3 regions of the Aeribacillus sp. FSL K6-1121 genome follow, and region 2 is predicted to be linked to each of the others. Evidence: predicted binding sites of a transcription regulator. Region 2 holds the regulator's gene; each other region holds the start of a gene.
The links. The regulator LexA, encoded in region 2, represses DNA repair genes until DNA is damaged. The targets are predictions, from matches to a motif close to CGAACATATGTTCG.

Region 1: the regulator LexA is predicted to act here: its motif matches at 5,388-5,401, upstream of uvrB (excinuclease ABC subunit UvrB).
Region 3: the regulator LexA is predicted to act here: its motif matches at 2,705-2,718, upstream of NSQ61_RS03315 (Y-family DNA polymerase).

The regions. Positions count from the first base shown of each region.
Region 1 covers NZ_JBBOPS010000001.1:2,431,555-2,442,278, forward strand. Annotated here, with positions in the region: gene NSQ61_RS11930 (acyl-CoA dehydrogenase family protein) at 1-11, shown strand, start outside; gene uvrA (excinuclease ABC subunit UvrA) at 454-3,330, opposite strand; gene uvrB (excinuclease ABC subunit UvrB) at 3,337-5,319, opposite strand; gene NSQ61_RS11945 (CsbA family protein) at 5,445-5,675, opposite strand; gene NSQ61_RS11950 (hypothetical protein) at 6,049-6,342, opposite strand; gene NSQ61_RS11955 (ROK family protein) at 6,829-7,716, opposite strand; gene NSQ61_RS11960 (heavy metal translocating P-type ATPase) at 7,864-9,942, opposite strand; gene NSQ61_RS11965 (PadR family transcriptional regulator) at 10,157-10,477, shown strand; gene chrA (chromate efflux transporter) at 10,479-10,724, shown strand, end outside.
Region 2 covers NZ_JBBOPS010000001.1:1,128,060-1,138,783, reverse strand. Annotated here, with positions in the region: gene NSQ61_RS05720 (DUF2621 domain-containing protein) at 1-162, shown strand, start outside; gene NSQ61_RS05715 (CcdC family protein) at 261-725, opposite strand; gene NSQ61_RS05710 (response regulator) at 796-1,152, opposite strand; gene NSQ61_RS05705 (cytochrome c biogenesis CcdA family protein) at 1,280-1,990, opposite strand; gene NSQ61_RS05700 (YneF family protein) at 2,312-2,530, opposite strand; gene sirA (sporulation inhibitor of replication protein SirA) at 2,617-3,048, opposite strand; gene tkt (transketolase) at 3,162-5,171, opposite strand; gene NSQ61_RS05685 (DUF896 domain-containing protein) at 5,243-5,473, opposite strand; gene NSQ61_RS05680 (YneB family resolvase-like protein) at 5,549-6,199, opposite strand; gene yneA (cell division suppressor protein YneA) at 6,218-6,532, opposite strand; gene lexA (transcriptional repressor LexA) at 6,692-7,315, shown strand; gene gdhA (NADP-specific glutamate dehydrogenase) at 7,645-9,024, shown strand; gene NSQ61_RS05660 (lysophospholipid acyltransferase family protein) at 9,760-10,344, shown strand; gene NSQ61_RS05655 (LOG family protein) at 10,428-10,724, opposite strand, start outside.
Region 3 covers NZ_JBBOPS010000001.1:641,465-652,188, reverse strand. Annotated here, with positions in the region: gene NSQ61_RS03330 (iron chaperone) at 1-147, shown strand, start outside; gene NSQ61_RS03325 (iron chaperone) at 170-541, shown strand; gene NSQ61_RS03320 (YolD-like family protein) at 1,025-1,354, opposite strand; gene NSQ61_RS03315 (Y-family DNA polymerase) at 1,393-2,649, opposite strand; gene NSQ61_RS03310 (SDR family NAD(P)-dependent oxidoreductase) at 2,989-3,783, opposite strand; gene NSQ61_RS03305 (MBL fold metallo-hydrolase) at 3,784-4,752, opposite strand; gene proC (pyrroline-5-carboxylate reductase) at 5,078-5,914, shown strand; gene namA (NADPH dehydrogenase NamA) at 6,044-7,069, shown strand; gene rnz (ribonuclease Z) at 7,332-8,261, opposite strand; gene zwf (glucose-6-phosphate dehydrogenase) at 8,439-9,914, shown strand; gene NSQ61_RS03280 (acylphosphatase) at 10,000-10,272, opposite strand; gene NSQ61_RS20205 (LuxR C-terminal-related transcriptional regulator) at 10,668-10,724, shown strand, end outside.

The sequences.
Region 1 (10,724 bases), 1.3 Mb from region 2:
AAAATAAATAATTTATATAATGCCTTCTTTTCACAGGGACTGATTTTAAAAAAGCTGATCCAAGGCCGTCAAATATTTTTTTGGGTCAGCTTTTTTATGAATTAGCAATGCATCAAAGATATTCAATACATTCGGTAATTGTAGACATCGTGAGCACAATAACTAAGACGCCGGAGAATCCGATTCATCGAGTCTTCAAAATTATGAATTTGAATGAATGATAGGAGAAACATCAGTTTATAAAAAAAGAGCCCTTTGTCACACAAAGGGCTCAAGCTCTGTTTTATGCGAAATGTTCATATATCAAAGAAAATCAGTATTTCCTCGATTTTTCGCTGAAAGGGCTAGTAAAAATCTACAACTCATCTCCTGAAAACCGATGGAATAAAACCATCCGTTTCAGGAATTTCAGGAACATTCTTCGTCATTTAAAAGAGACTGGCAACAGCCTATTTAACTGTTTGCCGCTGCCTCTTTTTTCAAAATGAAATTTTTCATTCTCTCCCGATCCCGATCCAAAATCGGTTTTAAATATTTTCCTGTATAAGACTGTTTCGCTTCTGCCACTTCTTCAGGGGTACCCGTTGCAATGATTGTTCCTCCGCCGTCCCCGCCTTCTGGTCCAAGGTCGATGATATAGTCAGCTGATTTAATCACATCTAAGTTATGCTCAATTACAAGAACTGTATCTCCGTTTTCAACAAGCCGATGCAAAACCTTCAAGAGTCTAGCAATATCGTCAACATGCAGCCCTGTTGTCGGTTCATCTAAAATATACAGCGATCTTCCAGTAGATCTGCGATGCAGCTCTGAAGCAAGCTTTATCCGTTGTGCTTCCCCACCGGACATTGTCGTAGCCGGCTGACCAAGTTTCATATAACCAAGTCCTACATCGTAAATGGTTTGCAGCTTCCGTTTGATTTTTGGAATATTTTCAAAGAACTGAAGTGCGTCTTCCACAGTCATTTCTAAAATATCCGCAATATTTTTTCCTTTATATGTGACTTCAAGAGTTTCCCGGTTATATCTTTTTCCGTGGCATACTTCACACGGAACATATACATCTGGAAGAAAATGCATTTCAATTTTAATGATTCCATCGCCTCGGCATGCTTCACAGCGGCCGCCCTTCACATTAAAACTGAAGCGTCCTTTTTTATAGCCTCTTACTTTCGCTTCATTCGTTGCTGCAAACACATCACGAATATCGTCAAATACGCCGGTATACGTAGCTGGATTTGAACGCGGCGTTCTTCCAATCGGAGATTGGTCAATGCTGATGACCTTATCGAGATGTTCAATCCCTTTCATTTCTTTATAGGCACCAGGTTTTGTTTTACTGTTATTCAGCTTTTGCGCCAAGCCTTTTTGCAATATTTCATTGACTAACGTACTTTTCCCCGAACCAGATACACCTGTTACTGCCAAAAATACACCTAAAGGAAATTTGACATTTACATTTTTTAAATTGTTCTCGCTTGCTCCTTTTATTTCAATATACCGACCATCCGGTTTTCTTCTTTCGACCGGCAATGGAATGAACTTTTTCCCTGACAAATATTGTCCTGTAAGCGAACGGTCATCATTCATCACTTCTTTTGGTGTACCCGCAGCTACAACTTGACCGCCGTGCACGCCAGCTCCCGGCCCAATATCGATCAAATAATCAGCTGCAAGCATCGTATCTTCATCATGTTCAACTACAATCAACGTATTGCCGATATCCCGCATATTTTGAAGAGCACGGATCAGCCTGTCATTGTCCCGTTGATGCAAACCGATAGACGGCTCGTCCAATATATAAAGTACTCCTGTCAGTCTTGATCCGATTTGCGTGGCAAGACGGATTCTTTGCGCTTCTCCACCAGAGAGCGTACCAGCTGATCTGCTTAATGTTAAATAATCAAGACCTACCTCAATTAAAAAATTCAGCCGTTCTTTTATTTCTCTTAAAATCAAATTGGCAATTTTCATTTCTTTTTCTGTCAATGCCAATTGGTCAAAAAACTGATAGGCTTCACGAATAGATAATTGAGCGACTTGTCCGATATGGCGTCCGTTAATAAGAACAGCCAGACTTTCCTTTTTCAGTCGATGCCCTTTGCATGTCGGACACGGCTGATTCGTCATATATTTTTCCATTTGTTCGCGTATGAAATCAGATGTCGTTTCTTTATAGCGCCGTTCTATATTGCGGACCACACCTTCAAATTCTACATAGCCTTCCCGGATTTGCCCGAAATCGTTCTCATAGCGAAAATAAATTTTTTCCCCGCCGCTTCCAAATAAAATTTTATCGAGCAGATGTTTCGGTATATCTTTAACTGGAATGTCCATATCAATACCGTAATGGTTGCAAACCGCTTGAAGAAGCTGCGGATAATATTGAGAGCTTGTCGGCTCCCACGGTGCAATTGCGTGTTCCTTTAATGTCAAGTTTTTATTTGGAATAACGAGATCCAAATCCACCTCTAGTTTTGAACCTAAGCCGTCACAAGCATGACAAGCTCCGTACGGGCTGTTAAAGGAAAACATCCGCGGTTCAAGCTCTCCAATCGAAAAACCGCAAATCGGGCAGGCATGATGTTCACTGAAAAGCAGCTCTTCGCCATCGATGATGTCAATTATGACTTTTCCATCACCTAATTTTAAAGCTGTTTCAATCGAATCGGTCAACCGGCTTATAATCCCCTCTTTCACGATCAGCCGATCCACAACGACATCGATGGAATGTTTTTTATTTTTTTCAAGAGAAATATCATCGGTAAGCTCCATCATTTCTCCGTCAATCCGCACGCGGACAAACCCTTGCTTTTTTATTTCCTCCAATGTTTTCACATGCATTCCTTTTTTTCCAGCCACAACAGGCGCAAGAACCTGCAGTCTTGTCCGTTCTGGATATTCCATAATCCGGTCAACCATCTGTTCGATTGTTTGCGAAGAAATTTCTATCCCATGCACCGGACATGTCGGCCGCCCGACACGGGCAAAAAGAAGCCGTAGGTAGTCATAAATTTCTGTCACCGTTCCGACCGTTGAACGCGGATTTCTGCTTGTCGTTTTTTGATCAATCGAAATGGCCGGCGATAAGCCTTCGATCGCATCGACATCAGGTTTATCCATTTGTCCTAAAAATTGGCGGGCATAGGCAGATAAAGACTCCACATATCGCCGCTGTCCCTCTGCATAAATTGTATCAAATGCTAAAGAAGATTTGCCCGATCCCGATAAACCTGTTACAACGACAAGCTTGTCTCTTGGAATCGTGACATCAATGTTTTTTAAATTATGAGCGCGTGCACCTTTTACAACAATTTTATCCATTGCCATATCCAATCATCCTTCCGCTTTCAGCTCCAAAATTAGATCGCGCAATTCAGCAGCTCTTTCGAAATCTAATGCTTTTGCAGCTTCTTTCATTTCTTTTTCCATACGGGCTATCAGTTGTTCTCGATCTTTTTTCGACATTTTGTTCAGCTTCACAGCCTTTTCCGTTTTATATTCTGCTTCATCTTCCGCTGCATATGTCGCCCTAATTACATCGCGAATATCTTTTTGAATCGTTTTTGGCGTAATGCCATGTTGACGGTTATATTCCTCTTGAATCGCACGACGCCGTTTTGTTTCGTTTATGGCGATTTCCATCGATTTTGTGATTGTATCAGCATACATAATGACATGCCCGTTTGCGTTCCGAGCCGCCCGTCCGATTGTTTGAATAAGAGAACGTTCCGAACGGAGAAATCCTTCTTTATCTGCATCCAAAATTGCAACGAGAGAGACCTCCGGAATATCAAGCCCTTCCCTGAGCAAATTGATCCCGACCAACACTTCATGTTTGCCAAGCCGCAGGTCGCGGATAATTTCAATGCGCTCGAGCGTTTTAATTTCGGAATGGAGATATGTCACCTTAATCCCGATTTCCCGCAAATAATCCGTTAAATCTTCCGCCATTTTTTTCGTTAATGTGGTCACAAGCACCCGCTCATTCCGTTTAACCCGCTTTTGAATTTCGCCGATTAAATCGTCTATTTGCCCTTCAACAGGTCGGACGTCAATGGTTGGATCTAAAAGTCCAGTCGGGCGGATAATCTGTTCGACAACAACCGGCGTATGCTCCAGCTCATACGGCCCAGGGGTGGCAGAAACATAAATGACATGTTTCATATGCTTTTCAAATTCCTCAAATTTTAACGGACGGTTGTCAAGTGCTGAAGGCAAACGGAATCCATGATCGACAAGCACTTGTTTTCTCGCCTGGTCGCCATTGTACATCCCGCGGATTTGCGGAATCGTCACATGCGACTCGTCAATGACGATCAAAAAATCATCTCCAAAATAATCTAAAAGCGTATAAGGAGTCGAACCGGGCGGTCTTAATGTAAGGTGACGGGAGTAGTTTTCAATCCCGGAGCAAAAGCCCATCTCCCGCATCATTTCTAAATCATATCTTGTCCGTTGCTCGAGGCGTTGCGCTTCCAAAAGCTTTCCATTCTCCCGCAGTTCATGCAGCCGTTCCTCAAGCTCCTTTTCAATATTAGCAATGGCGATTTTCATTTTTTCTTCTCTTGTCACAAAGTGTGATGCCGGGAAAATCGCTACATGCTCCCGCTCTCCAATAATTTCGCCTGTCAGCGCATCAACTTCACGGATACGGTCGATTTCATCTCCGAAAAATTCCACGCGGATACAATGTTCATCGCGCGAAGCAGGGAAAATTTCCACTACATCCCCGCGCACGCGAAAAGTTCCCCTGCGAAAATCTACATCATTTCTTTCATACTGCACATCCACTAAACGGCGCAGCAAGTCATTGCGCTCGATTTCCATTCCTGTGCGAAGACTAACGACCAGCTCACGATATTCTTCTGGCGAACCTAAACCATATATGCAAGAAACGCTTGCGATAATAATAACATCTTTCCGTTCAAACAATGCAGAGGTGGCCGAATGTCTTAATTTATCAATTTCATCATTAATGCTCGCATCTTTTTCAATATACGTATCTGTTTGCGGAACATACGCTTCCGGCTGATAATAGTCATAATAGCTGACAAAATATTCAACTGCATTGTTCGGGAAAAATTCTTTAAACTCGCTATACAGCTGTCCGGCAAGCGTTTTATTATGGGCAATGACCAGCGTCGGTTTGTTCACTTCTTTAATCACATTGGATATCGTAAACGTTTTGCCAGTTCCAGTTGCACCTAACAATGTCTGATGTTTTTTTCCTTGCCTGATTCCCTCCACCAGCTCTTTGATAGCTTTCGGCTGATCTCCTTGAGGCTGGTAATTTGAAACTAATTCAAACCGATCCATGGAACATCCTCCAATTCAGAAACTTATATTTTATTTTAACATATAATCAGGCTGAATCACCAAAAATACGAACTGACGTTTGATTTTCATAGACAATAAAAACCTGTCAATCGTGTTGAACAGGTTTAAGTAGATGTTTTCTTATCCTTTTTCATGCTTCTGGCAGCGATAAAACCAGCTGCTAAGCTGGCTACATCCAAAATGGCGATATAAATAGTATCCATATGACCTGCAAAATAAGAGGCAATTAATAAACCAGCCGTCAACAATGTCCCAACGACATGACTATATGTAACTCTTGTGAAAAATAAGACAAGCAAAAAAGGGGCGAATGCGGCAAACACAAGCTTGATCATAAAAAAACCTCTTTTCGTCAACGGTTATACATTTATTATATTGAAGCCCTCAAAAAGCTTTCAAGCAAAACCACAAAAGAGAAGGGAAAAATAAGCCAATGCAAAGAATAAAAAATGATGCGATGTATAGCGGTCAGAAAACCTAGGATACAGGGGAAATAGTTGAAATCGATGAAGTCAAAATAAACGAATAGAAATAGCTTTATGATTATATTTAAATGCAATAATGAAGCTCATAGGCTAAAAAATTCGCCTTTATGAAAGCAACTTTTATACTATATTTACTTTTTTCTTACGGTCACCCCCTAAGACTACCCTAAGCATATAAAAAAGCATCCAATAGCCGCCTTTTTTCACTATTGGATACTCTTTCTTAATCTTGAGATAGATAAAACAAATGATCTAAATTTACATATGAAATATCGTATTCAGAATTTACTGCATGTAATATTTTTTGATAATCTTCCACCTTAAGATCTAGTGGTAGATTTTCAAACAATTCTCCATTTACATGAAAATCCAGTATTAATGCACAAAAATCTTTACCATCAACTAAATCCATTGCAAACTCTCTAAAAATATCTGCATCTTCTTCATTTAACTGTTCATCTGACAATACATAGATTTTTATTACATTTTGAAATTGTTGAATATCCTCTTCATTCATGTATTTATAAAGGTCTTCTTAATCCCCGATAATAAGATATCCCATAGACATACTGTTTTTAAATAATAAATAAATTTCTAAATCCCTAAGTCTAATTTGTCTTTTTTAAGATATATAATTTAATTGATTCTCCCTCTAAATGTAGAGATGTTTAATAATTATTTAAAGATTAAAAAATATTTTTCAATATTCGTTTTGTTTCAGCATATACATTGCAATACTCCTGAACTCCACTTATCAAAAAATGAATGCTTCCAGCCACCTAAACTTAATCATCTCAGCTGTAACATAAAGAGCTGTTAGGTCACCGAGCAATATCTTGGATCAATTCTCTTTAGCATTAGTTTTAGCTTTATCTAATTCTTTTTGGTTCTTAACTGCATTCTTGAAAGTTTCCTTTTCTTGTACACATTTTTTGTATGCCTGATTTTATTTTATGGCTTGGGTTATCTGTAACGATTATTTGCCGATAAATGTTCTTGAGCTTTATTTTTGATTATTCTCCAAAAACGCCTCATATGCTAAACCGATTGCTCCGCAAAGTCCCGCATTATCCCCTAATCCGGGCGGAACAATATAATCTGCAATGTTTTCTAGCACCACTTCATGGCGAACATAACCGTTTAATAAAGCTTGAACATTTTGATGTATAAGGGGGAACAATTGCTTTTGTTTGGCGACTCCGCCGCCAATTATTATTTTTTTAGGCGATAAAACGAGTATAAGGTTGGCAATTCCTTGTGCAATATAGTACGCTTCCAAATCCCATACTTTCTCATTTTTTTCTAATTCTTGCCCCTTTTTTCCCCAGCGTTTTTCTATAGCAGGACCGGATGCCATTCCTTCCAAACAATCTTTGTGATACGGACAATTGCCGGCAAACGAATCTTCAGGATGGCGCCGAACAAGCATATGCCCCATTTCCGGATGGATTAGCCCGTGTACTAGATGTCCTTCAGAGATGGCACCGACTCCGATCCCGGTACCGATCGTCATATAAATGCAGCTATTCAGACCTTTCGCAGCCCCCCATTTCATTTCCCCGAGCGCTGCTGCATTGACGTCTGTATCAAAGCCAATTGGAATAGGGAATTCTTTTTTTATCGCTCCGACAAGATTTGTATTCGCCCACTGTAGCTTCGGAGTAGATGTTATGTATCCGAATGTTTCGCTTGTGCGATCTAAATCAATCGGACCGAATGAACCAATTCCAAGTGCTTTAATATCTTTATCCCGAAAAAATTTGACCACTTGTTCAAGCACTTCATCAGGCGTTGTCGTCGGAAAAGAAGTCCGCTCGATAATATTTCCGTTTTCATCTCCAATTCCGCAGACAAATTTTGTTCCGCCCGCTTCAATTGCACCTAAAAGCATTTCACAATTCCTCCCATGATTTTGTCCATAATGTTATGTCCAATTTTTCATTAGCGGCAGGTTGTCAAATTAATAAGATTATAATAAATGTCATTATGTTTATGGAAGAGAAATATTAAAAAATGCAAGAAAAAAGGCGATCAGCCATTAGCTGAAAGCCTCATTTAGAAGTTTTTTATTTCGTTCCCATAAAATCGTTAAACTAATGAGGGTCACTAAAACAGTCGCCCCCATATCCGACAGAATGGCTATCCAAAGCGTAAGCCAGCCTGGAATCGTCAGCAGCAGTGCAGCGGCTTTTAAACCTAGAGCAATCCCGATGTTTAACTTGATGATTCTGTTCACTTTTTTGGCAGTTGAAATAGCATCAGGTAGCTTTCCTAAATGATCTTGCATTAAAACGATATCAGCCGTTTCAATTGCGCTGTCTGTTCCTTTTCCCATTGCAATGCCTAAATCAGCAGCTGCGAGCGCAGGCGCATCATTAATACCATCTCCGATCATTGCCGTTTTTCCTGAGAGAGACAGCTCTTTTACCTTTTCCACCTTTTCTTCCGGCAGAAGGTTTGCAAAATATTCACTTAAACCAACCTTTTTCGCCACTTTTTCAGCAGTTTTTTCGTGGTCTCCTGTCAACATGACAGTTCTCTTCACACCTGTTCGGTGAAGCATGCGGATCACCTGGCTGCTTTCCTGTCGAATTTCATCCGCTATACCGACCATACCGAGAACGTTTTTGTCATCTGAAACCAAAACGATTGTTAGTCCTTCCTGTTTAAAGGCCTTTATGTCTTCCTTTACATTTTCGCTGAGCGAAAGATGTTGAATCGTTTTTTCATTGCCGACACGGTATTCCTTCCCGTCTATCTCCGCTTTTATTCCCTCACCTGATGTTGCAACAACGGAGTGAGCCTCCAAAAGGGAAACGTTTAACTCATCTATTTTTTTCATAATGGCTTTAGCGATCGGATGAGTAGAGGATTTTTCAATTGATCCGATGATGCTCCAAAAAGAAGGATCATATTCTACAAACTTCTCTACATAGGGCTCCCCTTTTGTCAGTGTTCCTGTTTTATCAAAAGCTATTATTCCAATTTTCCCTAATTGCTCTAAATAAACCCCGCCTTTTACAAGAATGCCTTTGCGTGCATTTCTCGTGATTCCTGAAACGATAGCAATGGGAGAGGATAAAACTAATGCACATGGACAGCCGACAATTAACACTGCCAATCCTTGATATAAAGATGTTCTCCAATCAACTCCTAAGAAAAGCGGCGGAATAAAAATAACGACAAGAGAGATAAGCATGATCAAAGGAGTATAATATTTCGCAAACTTATTAATGAATTGCTCAGTCGGCGTTTTTGTTTCCTGCGCTTCTTCAACTAAATGCAAAATTTTCGCTAGAGACGATTCTTCGTAAGGCTTTGTTATCCGAACTTTCAAAATTCCTTCATTATTAATGCTTCCGCCAAACACTTCATCTTTTGCTTCCTTTTCAACAGGGAGAGATTCTCCAGTAATGGCCGCTTCATTAACTGAGCTTTTCCCTTCCACCACTATCCCATCCGATGGAATTTTTTCACCGGCTTTGACAAGAACAATATCCCCTGCCTTGATGTCATGAATGGAAACTTTCTTTTCCTGGCCATCTATAACAATCGTAGCTTCATTCGGCGCAACTTCTAAAAGCGATTCGATAGAACGACGGGCCTTTTCCATTCCCAAGCCCTCTAAATATTCGTTCACTCCAAATAAAATGGCAACAACAGCACCTTCCTTCCACTCTCCAATGCCAAAAGCTCCAATCAAAGCAATTGTCATAAGGGTGTCAATATTAAATTTCAATCGAACGAGGTTTTTGGCCCCTTTCAAAAATGTTTTATATCCGCTGATCACCGTAGCAATTATATACATTGTAACAGCGGCGGATGGTGATAATGTTTTTTCGAACACAACAGCAGCTATAAAAGCTAAAACCGAGAGCAAAACGAGCCACAATAAATAAGAATGTGTATCTTCATGTTTATTTTCTTCCTCAATATAGGCCCCATCCGATGCTAAAATTTTTTTGACTTTAGCAATATTAATTTCTTCATTGACATACAGTTTGCTAGATTGAAAATTTAATTTTGCATTTTCTCCATATTCAAGCTTTTGGATTTCCTCTTCCAGATTCTTTGCGCAATTTGCACAAGACAATCCCTTTACCCGATACTGAATCATTCTCTAATCCTCCAATGAAATAGAGTACACATTGCAGTATACAGTATATGTGTTTATATGAATAAGTGTTCATATTTTATATGTCCATTTTATGAAAAGACAATTCAATTGTCAAATATTTTCGTAAATATAATTTTGACATGTACATATGAATAACCTTACAATATTAATGTTATCGAAATTCGATATCGATTCTCAAAATGGGGGGGTAAAAATGGAAGATAAAGTGTTGCGCAAGCTTTTTCTCGGTTTTATACATATTCATATTTTACATCATGCAAGCGAACATCCTATATTCGGCTTGTGGATGCTTGAGGAACTGAAAAGTCATGGCTACAACATAAGTGCAGGGACTCTTTATCCGATTCTCCACGCAATGGAAAAGGACGGACTGTTGGAAAAAACAGAACAAAATGTAGAAGGAAAAATACGAAAATATTATACAACTACACAGAAAGGGAAAGCCGTTCTGAAAGAAGCCCGGACGAAAGCGTACGAGCTTTTTAAAGAAATACATAATGAAGGTGGGGGATAACATGAAGGAATCAAAATGGAAAACGCTGTTCGAGATATTTGCCATTTCCACAAAGCTTGGATTGACCTCATTTGGGGGGCCAATCGCCCATTTAGGATATTTTCATGAAGAATATATTCGGAGAAGAAAATGGTTGGATGAAAAGAGCTATGCAGATTTGGTTGCTTTATGCCATTTTTTACCCGGACCTGCCAGCAGCCAAGCCGGGATCGGCATCGGTCTCATGCGGGGAGGAATATTAGGCGGA
Region 2 (10,724 bases):
AAAATCGGTCAACTGGCATTAGAAGAAAAAGCTCCATCTATTACGCAAGATTTAGTCATTCGAGGCTATATTATCGCAACTCCAAAACGGGACCATAAATTTTTAATTAAAAGACTAAAAGAAAAAAATATCGACTATTCCAAATATGAAGCACTCTTTTAAACAAAAACATAAGCCTTTCGGGGATTTGTCCCGAAAGGCTTATTTATATGGAATAAACGGTAACCTGCTTTGAACAGCCGGCAGCTATATGTATTTTTTTACGTTCCGTTCAGTTGATTTTTCAGTTTTTTATACGAAATGAACATCGCAATTCTCCAAGGAACAATCATTCCAAAAGCCAGCAGCCAGAACATACCGCTTAATTCGCCAACATCGATAGACGCGCTTAAATAAGATTTTAGCAGAATTCGTACAACTAACAGACCAATCAAAATGTAAACAAAAGCTTTTGACCTTTTTAAATAGATTTCTTCTCCCCGAACTTCAAAAGTAGAGGTTTTTATTAAAAAAATCGAAAAAATCAGCCCGACTGTCAACGCCTCCAAAATTTCCATCGGCGTTATGCGGAATTGCGGAAATAAATACATAAGGGCTCCAGTGCTCATAAAGATCGGAGGCAAAATAATTTTTTTCGCTGTCGCCGGCTTTTTAGCAGCCTTTGTTCTGATCATAATTACGACAATGCCCATTAATACAGCCGTAATAGAAGACCAAATGACCATGCAGAACCATCCTTTTATTTTCAGCTTCTTTCTTTAATAATATTATAGAAAAAAAAGCAAAATGAAAAGGCTAATTCATAACTCTTTTGATGGCTTCCATCACACGATCTTCATCAAAAGGCTTTGTAATAAAATCGAGTGCTCCTGCTTCTATCGCTTCGATAACCATTTTTTGCTGTCCCATTGCCGAACATATAATGATTTTCGCATCCGGAAATTCCTGTTTAATTTTTGTAATAGCCTCAATGCCGTTCATTTTCGGCATTGTGATATCTGTGATTAATACATCTGGTTGTAATTGTTTGTATAATTGTACCGCTTCGATGCCGTTTTCCCCTTCTGCAACAACCTCAATACTATGCTTTTTCAAAATGTCCTTTAATGTCTCCCTTAAAAATTTCGCATCGTCAACGATCAATGCTTTCAAATTAATTCCACCTCAATTATCCTCGCAAACTAAATCCTTTGATATTATACTACTTTCTGTCACAAAAAAGTACCGAGAGGTTTAAAATATTGTCAAAAATCTCGTTTTTCTCTTAAATGACTAAAAATTAAAACCCGGTTGGTAAAAATATAAGAATTTTGTTCATCCAATTAATAATTTTAGTCATCCAATCAAAAAACAGCAGAATTCCCATGAAAATCATGAATATGCCTCCAATTTTCATGATTTTCACATTATGTTTTTTGATCCAATTCATCCGCCCGATGAAGAATGATAAAATAAAGAACGGTACTGCAAAGCCTAGCACATATGCTGTCATATACAGAACTCCAGAACTAGGATTGGTTGCCGCTAAACCGATTACTACCATAAGAATTGGGCCCGTACATGGAGTCCATCCAGCTGCAAACGCCATACCAATCAGAACAGATCCAAGAAATCCGGCTGGACGATTTTTGAATTCAATCCTTCTTTCCTTCATTAAAACATCAGGTTGAAAAACACCGAGAATAACAAGTCCAAAAAAGATAATGAGGATCGCTCCTATTTGTCTTATCAGATCTTGATAGTTCAAGAAAAAGTTTCCAATCAAGGATGTGCCGAATCCCATTGCGATAAAAATGGCAGAAAAACCAACTAAAAAAAAGAAAGTATGTAATAAGCTTCTTTTTTGCAGCATAGCGTTTTCAGTTTTCAACTCATTAACCGATACCCCAGTTATATACGATAAAAAAGCAGGATATAAAGGCAAGCTGCACGGAGAAATAAACGATAAAAAACCTGCTCCAAATGCTAAAAACACATTAATTTCCGACATTTTGCTGCTCCTTCCAAAAGATTTACCTCCATCCATTCTAACAGATCATTGAATAAATGTTTAAAAGAACGTTTGACATTTTCCGCACATTATTACAATGAACCTTCTCCCGCCATGAATAACATATTCTCACAACTTCTTACAACGAAAAAAGAATTAATCTTACCTTGAGAAAGGAAAGACTAATTCTTACTTCACAATTCCGTATAAAACAACGCATATATTAAATAGTATAGATAAAAATTACATGATGTCAAAAAATATGATTGGTCATCATGAACTAATTTAATGAAAAATCATTCAATAATGCCTGAAACGAAATTATTTTAATTGATTTTGCATCGCTTTCATCATTTGATTGATTTTCTTCTGGGACGGTTTCATTCCCATTTGCATCATCATCATTTTCAACATTTGTTCGTTAATAGGTGGATTTTTCTTCAAATAATTCATCATATACTTTCGAGCGATAAAAAAGCCTAGCGCTACGCCGGCAAGTAATGCCAGAACAGCGATTAATATCGCCAGCCAAAGTTCCATCTTATTTCCTCCTTCATGTTGTCTATCATACAGTGTACTAAACCATATGACATTATACAATATTTCATTAGCAAATTTCCGCAACTTTAGACAAATTTTCTTTCTTTAATCGGACTCAGCCACCCGTATCGTTCATTTGTAAAATCCATGGCAAAAAAATAAGGATCAAATTTTCCCAATATATCAAAAAACAATAACTCACCGTCAAAGCTGCCGGTACAAATCATTTCAATATACCGTTCCTTTAAAACCATAGTAGCTTGTCCTTTTTGATTTTCCATTTGGATGGCGTGAATCGATGATACCTTTTGATAATGGTTTCGGTGAGACAAGAATGACTGAAGCAGCAAATCTATTTCTGAAATGGGAATGGCTCTTGAAATATAATTGACTTGCCTTTCCAATTGTTCAAAAATAGGATGCGTTTTCCTTGTCCAAAAAAATTCTTGATATAACTGAAAAATTTTCGATTCCCTATGATAAAAATGCTCAGCAAATTCCTTTTTTATCAAATACAAATAAAAGTGCCTCATGCGCTCACCTCATTGTTACATTCCTTTTTTGCTATTATAAAGCAAGGAATGTAAAAGGTTTGTCTTATGGTGGCGGATAGAGGCACTAATTTTGGCGATTATTTCCGAACTAATTCTTTTACTTTTTCGACAACATTTTCAACAGTAAAACCGTACTCGCTTATAATTTTTTCCCCAGGTGCAGATGCTCCAAACTTGTCGATAGCTAAGATTTCACCTTCAGATCCGACATAGCGCTCCCAGCCAAGCGAAGATGCCATTTCGATCGCAAGACGCTTCGTTACGCTGCTAGGAAGAACTGATTCTTTATAATCTTTTGATTGCTTTTCAAAACGGTCCCATGACGGCATGCTGACGACTTGCACATCAATTCCATCAGATGCAAGAATTTGTTGAGCTTTAATAGCTAATGCTACTTCTGAACCTGATGCAAGTAGAAGAGCATCCGGTTGATCCGATTTCGCCGGTGAAATGACATAAGCGCCTTTTGCAACACCTTCTTCAGCATTTTCTTTCGTACCTTTAATAGTTTCTAAATTTTGGCGCGTTAATACTAATGCAGTCGGTGTTGATTTAGATTCCAGCGCAGCCTTCCACGCAGCTCTTGTTTCATTTCCATCAGCTGGACGAATGACAGAAAGATTCGGCATTGCTCTCAAAGAAGCTAATTGTTCAATCGGCTCATGTGTTGGTCCGTCTTCTCCAACCGCTATGCTGTCATGAGTGAACACGTAAGTTACAGGGAGATTCATTAATGCTGCTAAACGAATCGCTGGCCGCAAATAGTCAGAGAAAACAAAGAACGTTCCGCCAAAAACACGTAAACCTCCATGCAGAGCCATACCGTTCAATGCTGCTCCCATGGCAAACTCTCTGACACCAAACCAAATGTTTCGTCCGCTGTAATCTTCCGCAGAAAAGTCTCCTGAACCTTTTATTGTCGTTTTGTTTGATCCAGCTAAGTCTGCAGATCCCCCAAAGAAATAAGGAACTTTTTCAGCTATTGCATTTAATACTTCTCCAGAAGAAGAACGGGTTGCAACGCTTTTTCCTTCTTCATAAAAAGGTAAAGATTGATCCCAATTTTCTGGCAATTCACCATTGATTGCTGCCTTTAACTCTTTTGCAAGTTCAGGATATTCTTTCTCATACTTTTCAAACAAATTATTCCATTCAATTTCTTTCTGCTTTCCACGTTCTTTTACATTTTTCTCAAAATGCTCATAAACTTCTGCTGGAACATAGAAATCTTCTTCAAATGTCCATGCATAGGCTTCTTTTGTCAATTTTGTCTCTTCTGGACCTAACGGCGAACCATGAACGGAAGAAGTGCCTGCTTTATTCGGCGAACCATATCCGATTGTTGTTTTTACTTCAATTAATGTCGGTCGTTGTTCATCCAATTTGGCTTCTTCAATGGCTTTCGAAATCTCTTCAATGTTGTTGCCGTCCTCAACGCGCAGCACTTGCCAGCCCATAGATTTAAAGCGCTCTTCTACATTTTCTGAGAATGATTTATTTAAATCCCCATCTAGGGAAATATCATTCGAATCATAAAGAACAATTAATCGTCCAAGCTTCAAGTGACCAGCTAAGGAAGCTGCTTCAGAGGAAATCCCTTCCATTAAGTCACCGTCACCGCAAATGACGTATGTGTAATGATCAACAATATTGTATCCTTCTTTATTGTATGTAGCTGCTAAATGACGTTCTGCCATCGCCATTCCAACGGCCATTGCTATTCCTTGGCCTAATGGTCCAGTTGTTGCGTCAACGCCAGGTGTATGTCCGTATTCAGGATGTCCAGGTGTTTTGCTTCCCCATTGACGAAACGATTTAATATCATCCATGGAAAGATCATAACCCGATAAATGAAGCAAGCTGTAAAGCAGCATCGAACCATGTCCGGCAGATAAAACAAAGCGATCTCGATTAAACCAATTAGGGTTTTCAGGGTTAATGTTCATAAATTTCGTCCACAGCGCATAAGCCATTGGTGCGGCGCCCATTGGCATTCCAGGATGTCCGGAATTCGCCTTTTCAATCGCGTCAATGGATAATGTTCGAATCGTCATGATGGATAAATCTTGAATGGAATGAGTCACCATTATCATCCTCTCATCTGTATTTTCAGTTTATAATCTTATCTTTATTGTTGCAATAAGGCAACACCCATCCGTTAATGCAGCCTTTTATTTTTAAATTTTTTCAATTTTTCCGGTGTAACATCATTACCTTTCGGATCAATCACTGTAACATTTTTTAAGGTGTTTTGAAAATCCCGACGAAACGCCTCTAAATATTCCTGCCTTAATTGCTGCTGCTCAAGCTTTTCCTCTTGCGTCAGTCCTTCTGACTTAGACTTTTTAGATAGTTCATTAATACGGTTAAGTTTTTCTTTTGAAATCATAAGCTGAACCCCTTGTATATTTTTGCCGCGCTCTTTTATCATACTAAATGCAACCACTAATGACAACAATTATTGCTATGATTCTCCTTTTTCTGACAAAAATTGTTGATATCTGCGATGGACAGTAGCTTTTGAAACGTCATAGCCGAATCCTCTTAACGTTGCCGCTATTTCTGAAAATGTCAGGCCGTTTTTCCGCAATCGGTCAATCTCCTCGATCGGAACTTCTTTTCGCTCTCTTTTATAGGAAGAATTTCTATTCTTTAAATTTTTTTCAGGCCTGTACCCATTTTGTATAGCTCTCAACATTCCCCGCTTTATTTTCAAATTATGAATTTTTCGTTGATATTCTTCGACAATTCCTATGATTTCAAGCACCATCGTGTCTGATTCAGACAGTTCCATCTCCCCGCGATGGGCAGCGGTGAAAATTTTCACACCTTGTTTCAAAATGGAATGGACAATGGCGATTTTGGCATTCCCTCTGCCAATTCTTGTTTCATCCTGTATTAATACCGCTTCAATATCTTTCTCCTCAATCAATTCCAGCAGTTGAAAAACCCCTTCACGATCAACATCATACCCGCTCGCTTTTTCTTCTATCACTTCAACAACTTCCATACCGTTTTCAGCTGCGAGCTTTAACAGCTCGTCCTTCTGTCTTTTCAAAGATGTTTCCTGCTCATCTTTTTCAGTGCTGACTCTTGCATAAACGACTGCTCTCATGTTAAATGCTCCTTGCGGTTATTCTTTGTTTGCCAAATATTCAGCATTGTAGTATTTATTTTTTTCAATCGGAATGACGATTGTTTCCCCCGGTTTTACAACAAGGCTTTGGAGATTGTTTCGCTCCTGAACCCATTTAACAAACTCTGAATGAGACATATTGTCATATTCTTTATATTCATCAGCGATTTTCCACAAACTGTCCCCTTCCTTCACTTGAACCTCCAAATAATGATCGAGCTCTTCCCTTTCTCCAGTATACGAAATCGCCAAAACTGCCGCCATGATGACAAGGAAAAAAGAAACGATGTAAGACCATGATAATTTATCCATATAGAACCGCCCCCTGAAACAGAATATTTGTTCGGTTTTTTGTTTTTAAGTATAAAAGGGAACACATGTTTCTGTCAAGCAAATATTCGAACTTACGTTTGCTTTTTTGGAAAAATCATGCTATAATCGACACAAATTGATATGACTGAGGTGCTTGACATGTCAACAAAATTATCTAAGAGACAACAAGATATTTTGAACTTCATTAAGGAGGAAGTAAAAAAGAAAGGATACCCTCCCTCTGTAAGAGAAATCGGCGAAGCGGTCGGTCTTGCCTCCAGTTCAACTGTTCACGGGCATTTAGCAAAGCTTGAGAGCAAAGGACTGATTAGAAGAGACCCCACAAAGCCGAGAGCCATTGAAATTTTGGACGATGATGGCAGCCACCTTCTAACAAACAATGTGATCAACGTGCCGGTCATAGGAAAAGTGACGGCTGGTATTCCGATCACTGCCGTTGAAAACATCGAAGAATATTTTCCGCTTCCGAATCATATTGCATCAGGTGATGATCAACTTTTCATGCTTGAAGTAGTCGGAGAAAGCATGATCGAAGCAGGCATTCTGGACGGAGATTTAGTTATTGTCAGACAGCAGCAAACAGCCAATAACGGCGACATCGTTGTCGCGCTCACAGACGACAATGAAGCGACCGTAAAAAGGTTTTTCAAAGAAAAAGACTTTATACGGCTTCAGCCGGAAAACCCAACAATGGAACCGATTATTTTAAAAAATGTGACAATACTCGGAAAAGTGATCGGGCTATACCGTTCCATACACTGAATATTCGATGTCTCAAAACAGGTGAGGCATCCTTTTTCTTTTTATAAAATTTTCAAAATTCCCTCTCTTAGCGATGTTAAATTTTTAAAAATGTTTTCTAATCAATATGTATGCAGACAAGCTAGATTCAATGAAACAAATTTCAGGCGCCTTCTCCGTGCCTGCATGCAAAGCTATTATGCAACAATTCTCAACAGTCATTGTTTTTTGATTTATTTTGTTGTAGAATTTTTTATTGTAGATTTCGCTTCCTTAGCCAGTGCCGGGATGATTTACTGAATTGTTTGAATTCTTCTAACTGCTTAAATTTTAGGTATAGGAGAGGTGCTATGAATCAATTACTTATGAAACAAAGTGAACTGGAAAATGCAAAGCAATATGTCAATGAAGTATTTCAATCCGTGCAAGAAAAAAATCCGAATGAGCCTGAGTTTCTTCAAGCTGTAAAAGAAATATTTGACTCGCTTGTGCCTGTATTTGCTCAACATCCTACATATATAAAGCACGGAATACTTGAAAGAATTGTTGAGCCGGAAAGATTGATCATTTTTCGCGTTCCATGGGTGGATGACGAAGGAAAAGTGCGTGTAAACCGCGGATTTAGAGTGCAATATAATAGTGCAATTGGGCCATATAAAGGAGGCTTGCGCTTTCACCCGACCGTCAACGCCAGCATTATTAAATTTTTAGGATTTGAACAAATCTTCAAAAATTCATTGACTGGGCAGCCGATCGGCGGAGGAAAAGGCGGATCTGATTTTGATCCGAAAGGTAAATCAGATGGGGAAATTATGAGATTTACACAAAGCTTTATGACAGAGCTTTACAAACATATTGGACCAGATATTGACGTTCCTGCCGGTGATATTGGAGTTGGCGCAAGAGAGATCGGATACTTGTTTGGCCAATATAAAAGAATACGCGGCGGATTTGAAGCTGGGGTGTTAACCGGAAAAGGCATTGGGTACGGCGGAAGCTTAGCGAGAACCGAAGCGACAGGTTATGGAACTGTTTATTTTGTTGAAGAAATGCTTAATGACCATGGATTAAGCTTCAAAGGAAGCACAGTTGTTGTCTCTGGTTCTGGGAACGTTGCCATATATGCGATTGAAAAAGCAACACAATTAGGTGCAAAAGTTGTCGCATGCAGCGACTCTGATGGCTACATTTTTGATAAAAATGGAATTAATCTTGAAACGGTTAGAAGGTTAAAAGAAGTTGAAAGAAAAAGAATTAAAGAATATGTAAATGAACATCCTCATGCAGAATATTATGAAGGCTGTTCCGGAATTTGGTCCATTCCATGCGATATTGCCCTCCCATGCGCTACTCAAAATGAAATCGATAAAAAAGCAGCTGAACTCCTTGTTTCCAACGGACTCAAAGCTGTTGGAGAAGGCGCCAACATGCCGTCTACATTAGAAGCGATCGACGTGTTTTTATCAAACAATATTCTTTTTGGACCTGCAAAAGCTGCTAACGCAGGCGGAGTTGCTGTTTCAGCATTAGAAATGGCTCAAAACAGCGCAAGATTGTCTTGGAGCTTTGAAGATGTCGACGCAAAATTACGTGATATCATGAAGAACATTTACCGAAATTGCGTCAACGCTGCAAATGAATACGGCTGCTCCGGAAATCTTGTCGTCGGCGCTAACATTGCAGGATTTAAAAAAGTCGCTGATGCAATGGTAGAACAAGGAGTCATTTAAAAGATAGAAAAATGGTCATTTCCATCATTTATTCTTTATAGTGAGTAAACATATATGATAATCGCTAAAGCTTTACCTAACCTGCTTTGGCGATTCATCATGCTCACTATAATACCCCATCTTAACTTGAGTGAATAGAAATTGACATCACACCGATCCAAATTCACTCTTCTTTATTTCCACGATTGGATCAAATTTTTCTCTATCAGTGTATCCCATTCAATGAGAGAATTGAAGTTTTATGTCAGATTATCTTACATATTTTTTTACGCTGATGCCTGGACTGATTGTCTCTTGCTTTTTAATTAAAAAAGACAGATTGCGCTGATGTTCGTTTTTCTGCTTCTTCTCTTCTTTACTCTCAATATTTTGTATCATTAAGTATAAAATTTATAGAAACAAAGTAACTGCTATTAAAATTGATTTTTCCAATTAAAACATTTTATTATTGATGTGGTTGCCCCTTTTATCCAGCGCCAACAACCTTCAGCACAAATACTTGTTCATCTAAAAAACACCGAATACGACCCGCCCTTCCTCCAAATGAAACGGCGGTATTTTCACTGACTGACTTTGGATAAGACGATTCGTTGACGATGTACTACCGACTTTACATGCATCACGTAAAAATGCTAAACTGAACGCAGACAAAATCGACATGCGCCCTAACCGAAAATACAGATCTTTTGCAACGCAAACATATTTCTGGAAGTCATTCGGGGGGGGGGGAACAAAATGATTTATCATTTAGCAGGAAAACTTGCAATATTGATCATTAAAATTTTTAGTTTGCTAGAAGTCAAAGGCAAGCAGCATATTCCGGCAGACCATCGTTTTATTGTTACATGCTCTCATCGCAGCTGGGTAGATGTAGTCTTGCTCGCCGCAGCACTTTTTCCAATTCATGTCCATTATATGGCCAAAAAAGAATTGTTTCAGAACACGCTCATAGGTTGGTTTTTGAAAAAGATGCATGCTTTTCCAGTTAATCGTGAAAATCCTGGACCGAGCGCACTAAAAATTCCTTTGAAACTGTTAAAAGAAAATAAAGTTGTTGGAATTTTCCCGAGCGGCACAAGAACAGACGAGGAAGTTCCTTTAAAAAGAGGCGCGGTTACAATTGCGATGAAAGCCGGCGTTCCCATATTGCCTGCAACCTATCATGGTCCAAAAAGTTTAAAAGATTTTTTTGCCGGGAAAAAAGCTGTCGTTGCATTTGGCGAACCAATCTATTTAGAGAAAAATGCAAATCAAATTGATGATGCGCTTCAACAGCTTGAACATAAGCTGAAAGCTCTTGAAAAAAGCATAAACGACTAAACATTGACGTTTCTGATCAGCTTGTCATTTTTAGACAAACTGATCAGAAAGCTAAAGGCGAAGTAAAGTTCTGATATTTTCATTTATCGATCTAGTTCGATCCACTTATTTGTCTTCAAAGGCGGTTTGTACGCACGAAGTTTATCTATTAATATAGAGGGATTGTCTGCAAAAATCATAAACTGTTTATGCGTTTCAGGCATGAAGCCTCCCTCTACCGCATTCTCAATCATCTGTTTTACCGGCGTGTAATAGTCATCGATATTTAACAACGCCACAGGCTTTTCATGAATCCCAAGCTGCCCCCAGCTAACCGCTTCAAATATTTCCTCAAAAGTACCATAGCCTCCGGGAAGAGCAATGAACGCATCTGAAAGCTC
Region 3 (10,724 bases), 490 kb from region 2:
GATGAAATCGCCCAAGCTGGCTACAGCGCTTCTTCACGCTTGTTCCGAATTCAATGGTCTGAACCAGTTAATTACGAATTGTTAGAGAAAATAATTGAATTTAATATCAAGGATAAGGCGGAGAATTCGAATTTTTGGCGGAAATAGCATAATATCGAAGGAGGAAGACATGGAAGTTTTTGCAAAATATTTAGCAGGTATTGATAACCCCGACCACCGCGACCGAACAGAGGAAATTTTGGCGTGGGTTGCCAATAAATTTCCAAATTTGAAGCCGCAAATCAAGTGGAATACGCCAATGTTTACCGATCACGGCACATTTATCATCGGCTTTTCCACAGCGAAGCATCATTTGAGCGTTTCACCTGAAGAAAAGACAATGATGCATTTTGCCGATGAAATCGCCCAAGCTGGCTACAGCGCTACCAAAGGCTTGTTTCGAATTCCGTGGAATGAGCCGGTAAATTACGAATTGCTGGAGAAAATGATTGAATTTAATATTCAGGATAAAGCAGACTGTTCAACTTTTTGGCGGAAATAGAATAGAATAGGATAGCCCTTAGAAAGCCTGTGAGGGCTTCTGAGAGGCTTTAAGAAGTTGATAGCTACAAAAACGCTTTTTCATGCCCCAACACTCTTGTTGTGGACGCCCTGACACAGCTAATGTCAAAGCTTTTTTAATAAGTGTAAATTATTACAGGAGCTAAGAAAATAATTCTCTTACTTATTCCAGAAAATGACCCTATAGTGGCAGAGTGAAACTTAATTGTTTTTTGTTAACCGTGAATGTCACTTATTCACTAACGGGTGCTTTTTTAGTGAAAGAAAAATTAATTGATTTTAAGATTGAGATCATGTTTTAGTTATTCCATATAGGGCGCCGATGGTAGAGTAGCAAAAAGCCCAATTTCTCAAATTTTTAGAAATTGGGCTGTTAATTATCGTCATTTTCTAAGCGTTGTAAATCTGCATTTTCCTGACCTTACGCTACCCCTATTAAGTTTGTATTTCTAATGCTGTTTTCTTAGTATTGCTCAATTTCAATAATATCTCCTAATTTTAAAACATGTTTTTTAGTCAAGTAATCAACAATTCGTAATTCTCTTTTTAGCTGATCGATATAATGAATATTGCCGACAAGCTTCTTTATTTCACCTTTTTGATAATAGGTGAATTGTAGAGTAATGTTCTCTTCCATAGCCTCACAGATAACTTCATTAAATTCTTCATATTTTTGTTCATCTAAAACCGGTTTTTCGACTTTATCTAAACTTTCATTGTATTTCCTTAGTAATTTCACATGCTCGGGCAGCATCATAGCTGTCCATTTTATGCTTCCACGATCCTGAATCATTGTTTATCCCATCCTTTGCTTTCTTTTCTTCATATTCGTTACGCATAATGCCCGCCGATCAGCTTGTTGCGGTGAAGACTCGTTCCTGCCTTCGTATACGAAACAGCGCGCAGCAGTGCATTGGAGCCGTGCTTGTTCCGAATCGCATCCATTACATATCCTAAACGATGCTCTTTTATGCGGTTCGGCCTAAACAAATCAAGCTGCATGCCGCTGTCTTTTTCCACGTTGGAAAGAGAGATGGAAATTTTTCTGACTGTCTTCCCCTCATAAAAACGATCAAACAGCAAAAGGCAGGCTCGATAAAGATCCATCGTAATATTTGTTGAGACATCCATCGTTTTGGAACGGTAAAATCCTCCTCCGCCTTCCTTTTGGCTGTAGCCGATTCCAAGGCTGATTGTTCTCCCCGCCATCCGGTGTTCCCTCGCTCTTTTTGCCACTTCCTCGCACATTTCTAAGATGACGCATTTCACCTCTTCGGGGTCCGGATAGTCGCGAAGCAATATTTGATTTTTTCCAAAACTGATTTGCCCCAGCATAATCGGAGAGCCTATGTCGGAAAGATCTATTCCCCATGCGTGGTAATAAAGCTGATTCCCCATGACGCCGAACTTCTTTTCAAGGAGCTCTAACGGATAATTTGCGAGCTGACCAACTGTAAAAATTCCCATTCGATTTAACGTTTTTTCAAGTCTTGTCCCAATCCCCCACATCTTACGCAACGGCTTGATGCTCCACAGCTTCGTTTTGACATCATCATACGTCCATTCCGCTATACCTTTCTTTTTCGCCTCCAAATCTAGACAAAGCTTCGCCATCAATATGTTTGGACCGATCCCAACCGCGCATGGGAGAGAAAATTCATTTCGTAAATCTTCCACAATTTTTTCGGCCAGACTATGCGCATCCCCCCAAAGTCTTTCTGTTCCATCCGCAGTAATAAAACATTCATCTACGCTGTAAACATGAATGTTTTCTTTCGGAACATAGCGGTTCAGCAGCCGAGTAATTTCAGCAGAAATCCGTAAATACGTCGCCATTTTCGGAGTGATGAGGCGGATGCGGGGGTCGTTTGGAATTTGAAATAAGCGGGATCCGGTTTGAATTCCGAAATCTTCCTTCAGTTTTGGTGAAGCGGCCAATACAATGCTTCCTGTCCGCTCTTTGTCCCCAACGATAGCAATGTGGGCTGTTAAAGGATCAAGCCCAAGTATGACCGCCGCACAGCTCGCATAAAAGCTTTTCATATCGATGCATAATATATGCCGGTTTGGAAACGATTCATAATTCATTCCATCATCCCCTCATGAGAATGTATGTTCGGTTTTATTTTATTTTTATTGTATGGGAATATACGTTCGGTTTCAATGGGAATTTGCGCCATTTTTCGCGGTACAAAAGGAGCATAACAACGAAGTACGGCATCGAAAAACAGATATTAAGCTTGGAAAGCTTATTCAAAATACAGCCGCGTTTTTTAGAAGATTTAAGTTGGAGACAAATCGGTGAAAGAGCTGAATTTTTTATCAAAATAAAAAGACGCTTGACGCGCCTTTTCAGAAGTGAGAGCGGAGATTTTAGCGAAAAGTCCGCCTTCAGCTTTCTGTTCATTTCCTGCATCATGCTCCCGGTCATTTTTGCCGAAACAAATTTCCGGCAACTTTTTCAAATAGGGAGGGCATGAGACGATAAACAAGCCCGCCAAGCTCCATCCAAACAGGCATATTAATTTCCCGTTTATTTGTCAGCATCACGCTCACGATTTTTTGTGCAACAGCTTCCGGATTAAGCATCCAGCGTTGGACGTTTTTCACATAATCCCCTGACGTATCGGCAAGATTGAAAAAATCCGTTTCAATTGGACCCGGATTGACAGATGTTACAAAAATCCCGCGGTCCGCCACTTCCATCCGCAAGCTGTTCGTAAAGCCTAAAACAGCATGTTTTGTAGCAGAATAGATGCTTGATTTCGGAGTAGCTATTTTGCCAGCCTGAGAGGCGACATTAATAATATGCCCTTCCCGTTGGGCCAGCATCATCGGAAGAACCAGCTTTGTCGCAGCAATTAATCCGAACACATTTACTTTAAACATTTGCTGCATCTCTTCGAATGTTGCTTCCTCTGCATTTCGAAAAATACCAAAACCAGCATTATTGACTAAAACATCCACTCGGTCAAAATTCTCTGTGATGTCCGTAAATACTTCGGAAACTGCGTCAAGGTCACTGACATCCAGTTCGTAATATGTACAAGAAATAGAGTGAGAGGCTTGAAGCTCATCCGAAAGTTTCTTGAGACGATCCTTCCTCCTAGCCAGCAAAACTAAATGTCCACCGCTTTCTGCAACGATCCTTGCGATTTTTTCCCCGATCCCGCTCGATGCCCCCGTAATAACTACCAATCGATCTTTAAGCCGCGAATTCATTTATTTGTCACCTCTTCGTTGCGCGGAAAAAAGTAAAACGCCATTTTCTATTCTTTTGTTAATTTTTCCATATTGTTCTAAATAATCAAGCTGAGCAACAGTTTCTGATATAGCAAATAAAAGCTCTTGTTGATAAGCAGCCGGAAAAAGAAGCTTGCAAAGAGCAAACACCGTCATTTCCTGTTTTTCTAAATGCTTTAATACGGTGAGCGCGCGTTCATGCTGTTTGTCTAAACGGTTCCGAATCAACAGGTGAGGATCGAAAAATTCATCTTTATGACCCGGAAAGACAACAGAAATCGGAATATGCAAAAGCTTTTTCAAAGATTCATTATATTGCAGCTGAGGTTTTGGACGCTCTTTTCCTTCATACGGCATTTCAAGAACAGGATTGGAGGAAATGGTTTTCAGCAAATGATCGCCGCCGATCATTCGGCAGTCTTCCTCATTGTACAAAACGATATGGCTTTGGGCATGTCCAGGAGTCTCAATGACTGTAAACCCAGGCATCCCGTCTATTTCATCTCCTTCTTGAATGGAGGAGGTCAGCGGATGATTGCGTGGATATAAGGAAAGATCAAGATGATCTAAGTGTGACGCAAACGACTCCGGGACAGCAAACTGCTTCAATAATTCTAAAAAAAATTCCTTTTGCCGATCAAAAAAACGCACATCATGAGAAAGCCAAGGAGCAAGCAAACGATGGCCCAAAACACGAAGATCGCCATCAAAAAAATCGAGCAAACCGATATGGTCAGGATGATGGTGGGTAAGAATGACTTGCTCAATATCCTCAGGCACAAGCCCTATTTCCTTCAGCTTATGTTCAAAAACTCTCCACGCTTCCTCCGTTTTCATCCCTGCATCCACTAATGTCAATGCGTCCCCTTTTACAACATACACGTTCACATCTTTAATCGGATAAGGTATAGGGATCGTTATTTTATAAATTGCATCTTTGCTGAACATTTTTGCAAACCGCCTTTAATTTTTTAATATAACTTATTTTACACATGATAAATCAATTTGTCATTTTATTCGAATAATTCATAAGTATACTTGACAAGCCGTAGGAACTGATAAAAAATTAATTCTACAACGCTTTTAGAATTTAAGGCAGGGAAACATTTCATCATACAAGCCCATCCAAAGCATGCACTTCTGTTGCTTAACAGATGAATAGTAAAACGTTTTCTCGCTACCTTTCCCACTGAATCTCTTCTCTTTTAAACTAAGTTTATAGGGAAGAAGTTCAAAAGAAACATATAAAACGATCAGGAAGGAGTCTCTTTTTATGTACAAGTTTGGATTTATCGGAGCCGGATCTATGGCGGAAGCTATTATATCCGGATTGATCAACGGGAACAAGTGCCGGAGAGAAGAGATCGTTGTGACAAACCGTTCCAATGAAAAGCGGCTCGAGGAGCTGCAAAAAACATACGGCGTCACGATGACAAAAGATAAAAAGCATTTGTTTGACAACACAAAAACGATTTTTTTCGCGATGAAGCCGAAGGACGTTGACGAGGCAGTAAAAACAGTCCGCGAATACGCAACAGAAAACCATCTTGTTATTTCCATGCTCGCAGGCGTTTCAACGAAAGCAATTGAAACATTATTCAACAAACGTATTCCCGTCATTCGAGCAATGCCAAATACGTCCGCTACCATCAGACAATCAGCAACCGCCTTGGCACAAGGACAATATGCAACGGATGGTGACCTGTCAGCAGCTGTTGAACTGTTTCAATTGATCGGAACAGTTGAAATTGTTGAAGAAGACAAGCTCGATGCCGTCACAGGACTGGCAGGAAGCGGACCAGCCTATATTTATTACATAGTAGAAGCAATGGAAAAAGCAGCAGAAGAAATCGGTTTAGAAAAGTCCATGGCGCGCTCCCTCATTGTTCAAACACTTTATGGGGCAGCATTAATGTTAAAAACGTCTGACAAAGAGCCGTCTACTCTAAGAAAAGAAATAATGAGCCCAGGCGGCACAACTGAAGCCGGCTTAAGCGTCCTAAACAATCATCACGTAGATGAAGCTATTATAAGCTGTGTGAAACGGGCAGTCGAACGGTCAAAAGAATTAAACAGCGCTTTGGAGGAAAAACTGGTGAACGAACAATAATCTGAAATCGGACTCGGGTTCAGCGAGCAACACTGAACCCCTTTTTTATATTTACCAAGCAGATCATATGACAAAAATAATCATAATTGCTAAAATTTTAAAGGAAATATTTAGGGAGGCGAATAAAAGATGAAAGACCGATTATTATTTTCTCCATTTACGATTAAAGATGTCACATTGAAAAATCGAATTGTCATGTCGCCGATGTGCATGTACTCAGCCGCAAATAAAAAAGGATTTCTTGAAGATTTTCATTTCACACATTACATTTCAAGAGCGGTGGGACAGGTGGGCCTCATCATTCTTGAAGCAACAGCTGTTTCGCCGGAAGGCAGAATTTCTGAATTGGACCTCGGTATATGGGAAGATGACCATATTATAAAATTGGCTGAACTTGTGCAGCAAATCAAATCATACGGAGCGAAAACAGGCATCCAGCTTGCTCATGCAGGAAGAAAGTCAAATGTGAGCGGAGACATATTCGCCCCATCTTCAATTCCTTTTGATCAAAACAGCCGTACACCGAAAGAACTGACAAAAGAACAAATAAAAGAAACGGTTGAAAAATTTCAATTAGGAGCAAAACGAGCTAAGGACGCAGGCTTTGATATCATCGAAATCCATGCAGCCCACGGTTATCTCATTAACGAATTTTTATCTCCGCTATCAAACAAGCGCAATGATGAGTACGGAGGAAGCTTAAAGAACCGCTACCGGTTTTTAAAAGAGGTTATCCAAGCCGTAAGGAAAGTGTGGGAAGGCCCGTTGTTTGTCCGTGTTTCCGCCAGTGACTATGTTGAAGGCGGATCGACGATAAATGATTACGTACAAATTGCTAAATGGCTGAAAGAGGATGGTGTCGATTTGATTGATGTCAGCTCAGGAGGGCTTGTCCCGGCAAATATAGATGTTTATCCCGGGTACCAAGTGCCATTTAGCGAAAAAATCAGACAGGAAGCAAACATCAAAACAGGGGCAGTCGGCTTAATTACTTCACCTTTGCAGGCGGAAGAGATTTTAAAAAACAACCGGGCGGATCTTATTTTTGTCGCCCGCGAATTATTGAGAAATCCATATTGGCCTTACCATGCAGCTAATGAACTAAACGCAAAAATTGAATCGCCGATACAATATGAACGCGGATGGCGCGTATAAAAGAAGAAGCTGTCTCAAAAAAGCCTTTTGAGGCAGCTTTTGTTTGCATATTGCATTTTCCAAAGCATACAGTGAGTGTTGAATCAACATATAATTCTTTCATTGCCGCAACCGAAAAAATTTTGAAAGTTCAGAGATTCTGCAAGAATCATGTCGACGATTTTTTTGCCCGATTATAGGACTAAATATGCCTGTAGACGATTCTTTTATTCTATGTAAAAAAGGCGGCGAAAGTTTCATTTTTGGCATCCCATACCATTTTCTACTTTTTAGGAATTGGGACACATAAAAAATCATGGGCAAGGCTTGCTTCTGGAAATACAGCCCTTGCTTCAGCAAGAAGCATTTGACAATCCTCTTCGCCTTGATATCGCGAGCTAATATGCGTCAGCCATAACGTTTTTGCGTTTGCCTCTAAAGCAATTTGCGCTGCTTGAACTGTTGTCGAATGAAAATAATTGTAGGCCAAAAGCTCTTCATCCTTTGCAAATGTCGCCTCATGCACTAAAACATCCGCATCCTTTGATAATTCGACGCTTTGCTTGCAATATCTTGTATCACCCAAAATCGAAACAATCCGTCCTTTTTTGACAGGACCTAAAAAATCTTTTCCATTCAAAACTCTTCCATCAGCAAGTTGGACTGTTTCGCCATTTTTTAATTTTTTGTATATAGGTCCAGGTTTTACTCCAATTTCTTTTAATCGATCCGCTAAAAGTGTTCCGGGCAGATCCTTCTCTATAATCCGATAACCGAATGAAGGGATGCCGTGCTCCAATTTCTTTACCTTAACGATGAATTGATCATCCTCAAAAACGGTTTCATCGTCAAATATTTCTTTTGTAATAAGCGGATATTTAAGATGAGTAAAGCTTAACTTCAAAGTTTGTTCCACAAATTCTTTAATACCGGGAGGACCGTAAATTACGAGCGGGCTCTCGGCGCCATGAAAGGATCTTGTTCCTAACAAACCGGGAAGTCCGTATATATGATCACCATGCAAATGCGTAATAAAAATTTTTTCAATTTTTGCCGGTTTGATGTTCGTATATAAAATCCGGTGCTGTGTCGCCTCGCCGCAATCAAACAGCCAAATAGAACCGCGTTCTTCAAGCAATTCAAGCGCAATGGAAGACACATTTCGATGTTTGGCCGGCAGACCAGCACCTGTTCCTAAAAAATAAAGATTCAACGTTCGCTCCTCCAAATGTCTTTTTATCTGTTATTATAATACATTCATTCAATATTTAGCAGAAAAATCAGCAAATATTATTTGCGTTACAGTACGTTTACCTTTAAAATTAAATATTTGAACGGGTACATATTTTTAGCAAAATTTATAGCAAAACGATAAAGTGAGGTACGTTCAGTGAATACAATCCAGTTACCAAAAGCAATCATCATTATATTCGGAGCAACAGGAGATTTAGCGAAAAGGAAATTATTCCCATCCATTTACCGTTTATATCAAAGCGGTAAGATCAGCGAAGAATTCGCGGTCGTTGGCGTGGCAAGAAGACCATGGACGAACGAAACGTTCAGGGAAAATGTTAAAGATTCCGTTGAAAATGCAGTTTCCGTCAACAGCGATCTAACATCCTTTACTTCGCATTTTTATTATCATCCGTTTGATGTATCGAACCAGTCTTCGTATCACAGCTTAAAAAGCTTACTTTCCGACTTGGATGAAAAATATCAAACGGAAGGGAACCGAGTCTTTTACTTGGCGATGGCGCCTGAATTTTTCGGAATCATCGCTAACAATTTAAAAGAGCACGGTTTAAAAGATACAAACGGATGGACAAGACTTGTCATTGAAAAGCCGTTCGGCCATGACCTAGCTTCCGCCCAAAAATTAAACGATGAAATCCGCGCCGCATTCGATGAAGAGCAAATTTACCGAATCGACCACTATTTAGGAAAAGAAATGGTGCAAAATATTGAAGTCATTCGATTTGCCAATGCGCTTTTTGAACATTTATGGAATAACCGTTTTATTTCCAATATTCAAATTACTTCAAGCGAATCACTCGGCGTGGAAGACCGGGGCAACTATTATGAAACATCCGGTGCGCTCAGAGATATGGTGCAAAACCATATGCTGCAGATGGTGGCCTTGCTTGCGATGGAACCGCCAATTAAATTAACGACTGACGAAATTCGTTCCGAAAAAATTAAAGTGCTTCGTGCTTTACGGCCAATTCAGGAAAATGAAGTCGACAGCTATTTTGTAAGAGGCCAATATACAAAGGGAATAATTAATGGAAAAGAGGTTATCGGCTACCGAGAAGAAGCAAATGTAGATCCCGATTCCAATACAGAAACGTTTGTGGCCGGAAAGATTTTGATTGACAATTACCGTTGGGCAGGCGTTCCTTTTTACATTCGCACAGGAAAGCGGATGAAAGAAAAATCAACAAAAATTGTTGTCGAATTTAAAGATATTCCAATGAACCTATACTTTAAAAAGGAAAGCGACCGCGTTCCAAACTTGCTTGTCATCCATATCCAGCCTGATGAAGGGATTACGCTTCATCTCAATGCCAAAAAAGCGGGAGTAAGCTCAGAGGCTACACCAATTAAGCTTTCTTACAACAATAACGGCATCGACGGTATGAACACTCCGGAGGCATATGAAAGATTGCTATATGATTGCATGCAAGGCGATGCCACGAATTTTACCCACTGGGATGAAGTCGCCTTATCATGGGCATATGTTGATCCGATTTCAAATGCATGGTCCCGTAAAAAAGCGGCCTTCCCTAACTATGAGGCAGGCTCGATGGGTCCTAAAGAAGCGGATGAACTTCTTGCCAAAGACGGCTTCCATTGGTGGCCGATCTAATGACATTTTTCAATTTAAAAGTGTTGCCTTATTAAAACACCCCTTGTACAAATAGGGGTGTTTTATCATATTAATGCTTTAATAATTAATAACGAATATCAAACTTTTGAAAGCCTTCCACTTCATCATGTTCCGTTAATTGTATATTTTCAACTTTTGAAAAAGGACTACCTTTTTGAATAGAGGCAAGAAAGTTCTGTAAATTTTGCTCCTCTCCTTCTGCAACGATTTCAACCGTTCCGTCCATCTTGTTTCGAACCCAACCGGAAATTTGGTGCTCGACCGCTTTTGATTGCGTAAAATATCGAAACCCCACTCCTTGCACACGTCCTGAAACAATGATATGGTATTGCTTCATTTTTTCACTCCTTTCATAAATATTCTTCATTTCTATCTTAATTTATTTTTTACCGAATTTAGATATAAACGAAACGGTTTGTGAAAGAATTAATCAAAAAAGTGATAGTTAAAAAATATATCCAATAGAGGCTGTCTAAAAAGTCAAATCCTCATTGAAAAATATCAATCTATCAACATTTCTAAAACATTAAAAGAGCGTCTATAAGCCGAAAAACGACTTATTAAACATCCCCATCCAAATTATAGAAAGTAAAGTTCATAGGGGGGAATTTACACAATAATTTGGACTTGACCAAAGAATTTTGCAAGTTAAAAAGATAGAAAATCAATATAAGATGGGAAAAATCCAATCACAACTAACGCCAACCGAATGAAAAATATTAGAGTTCATAGATAATACGTGAAATTGCAGATGAAATGTTCATTTCCATCCGAACGGTCAAAAACCAT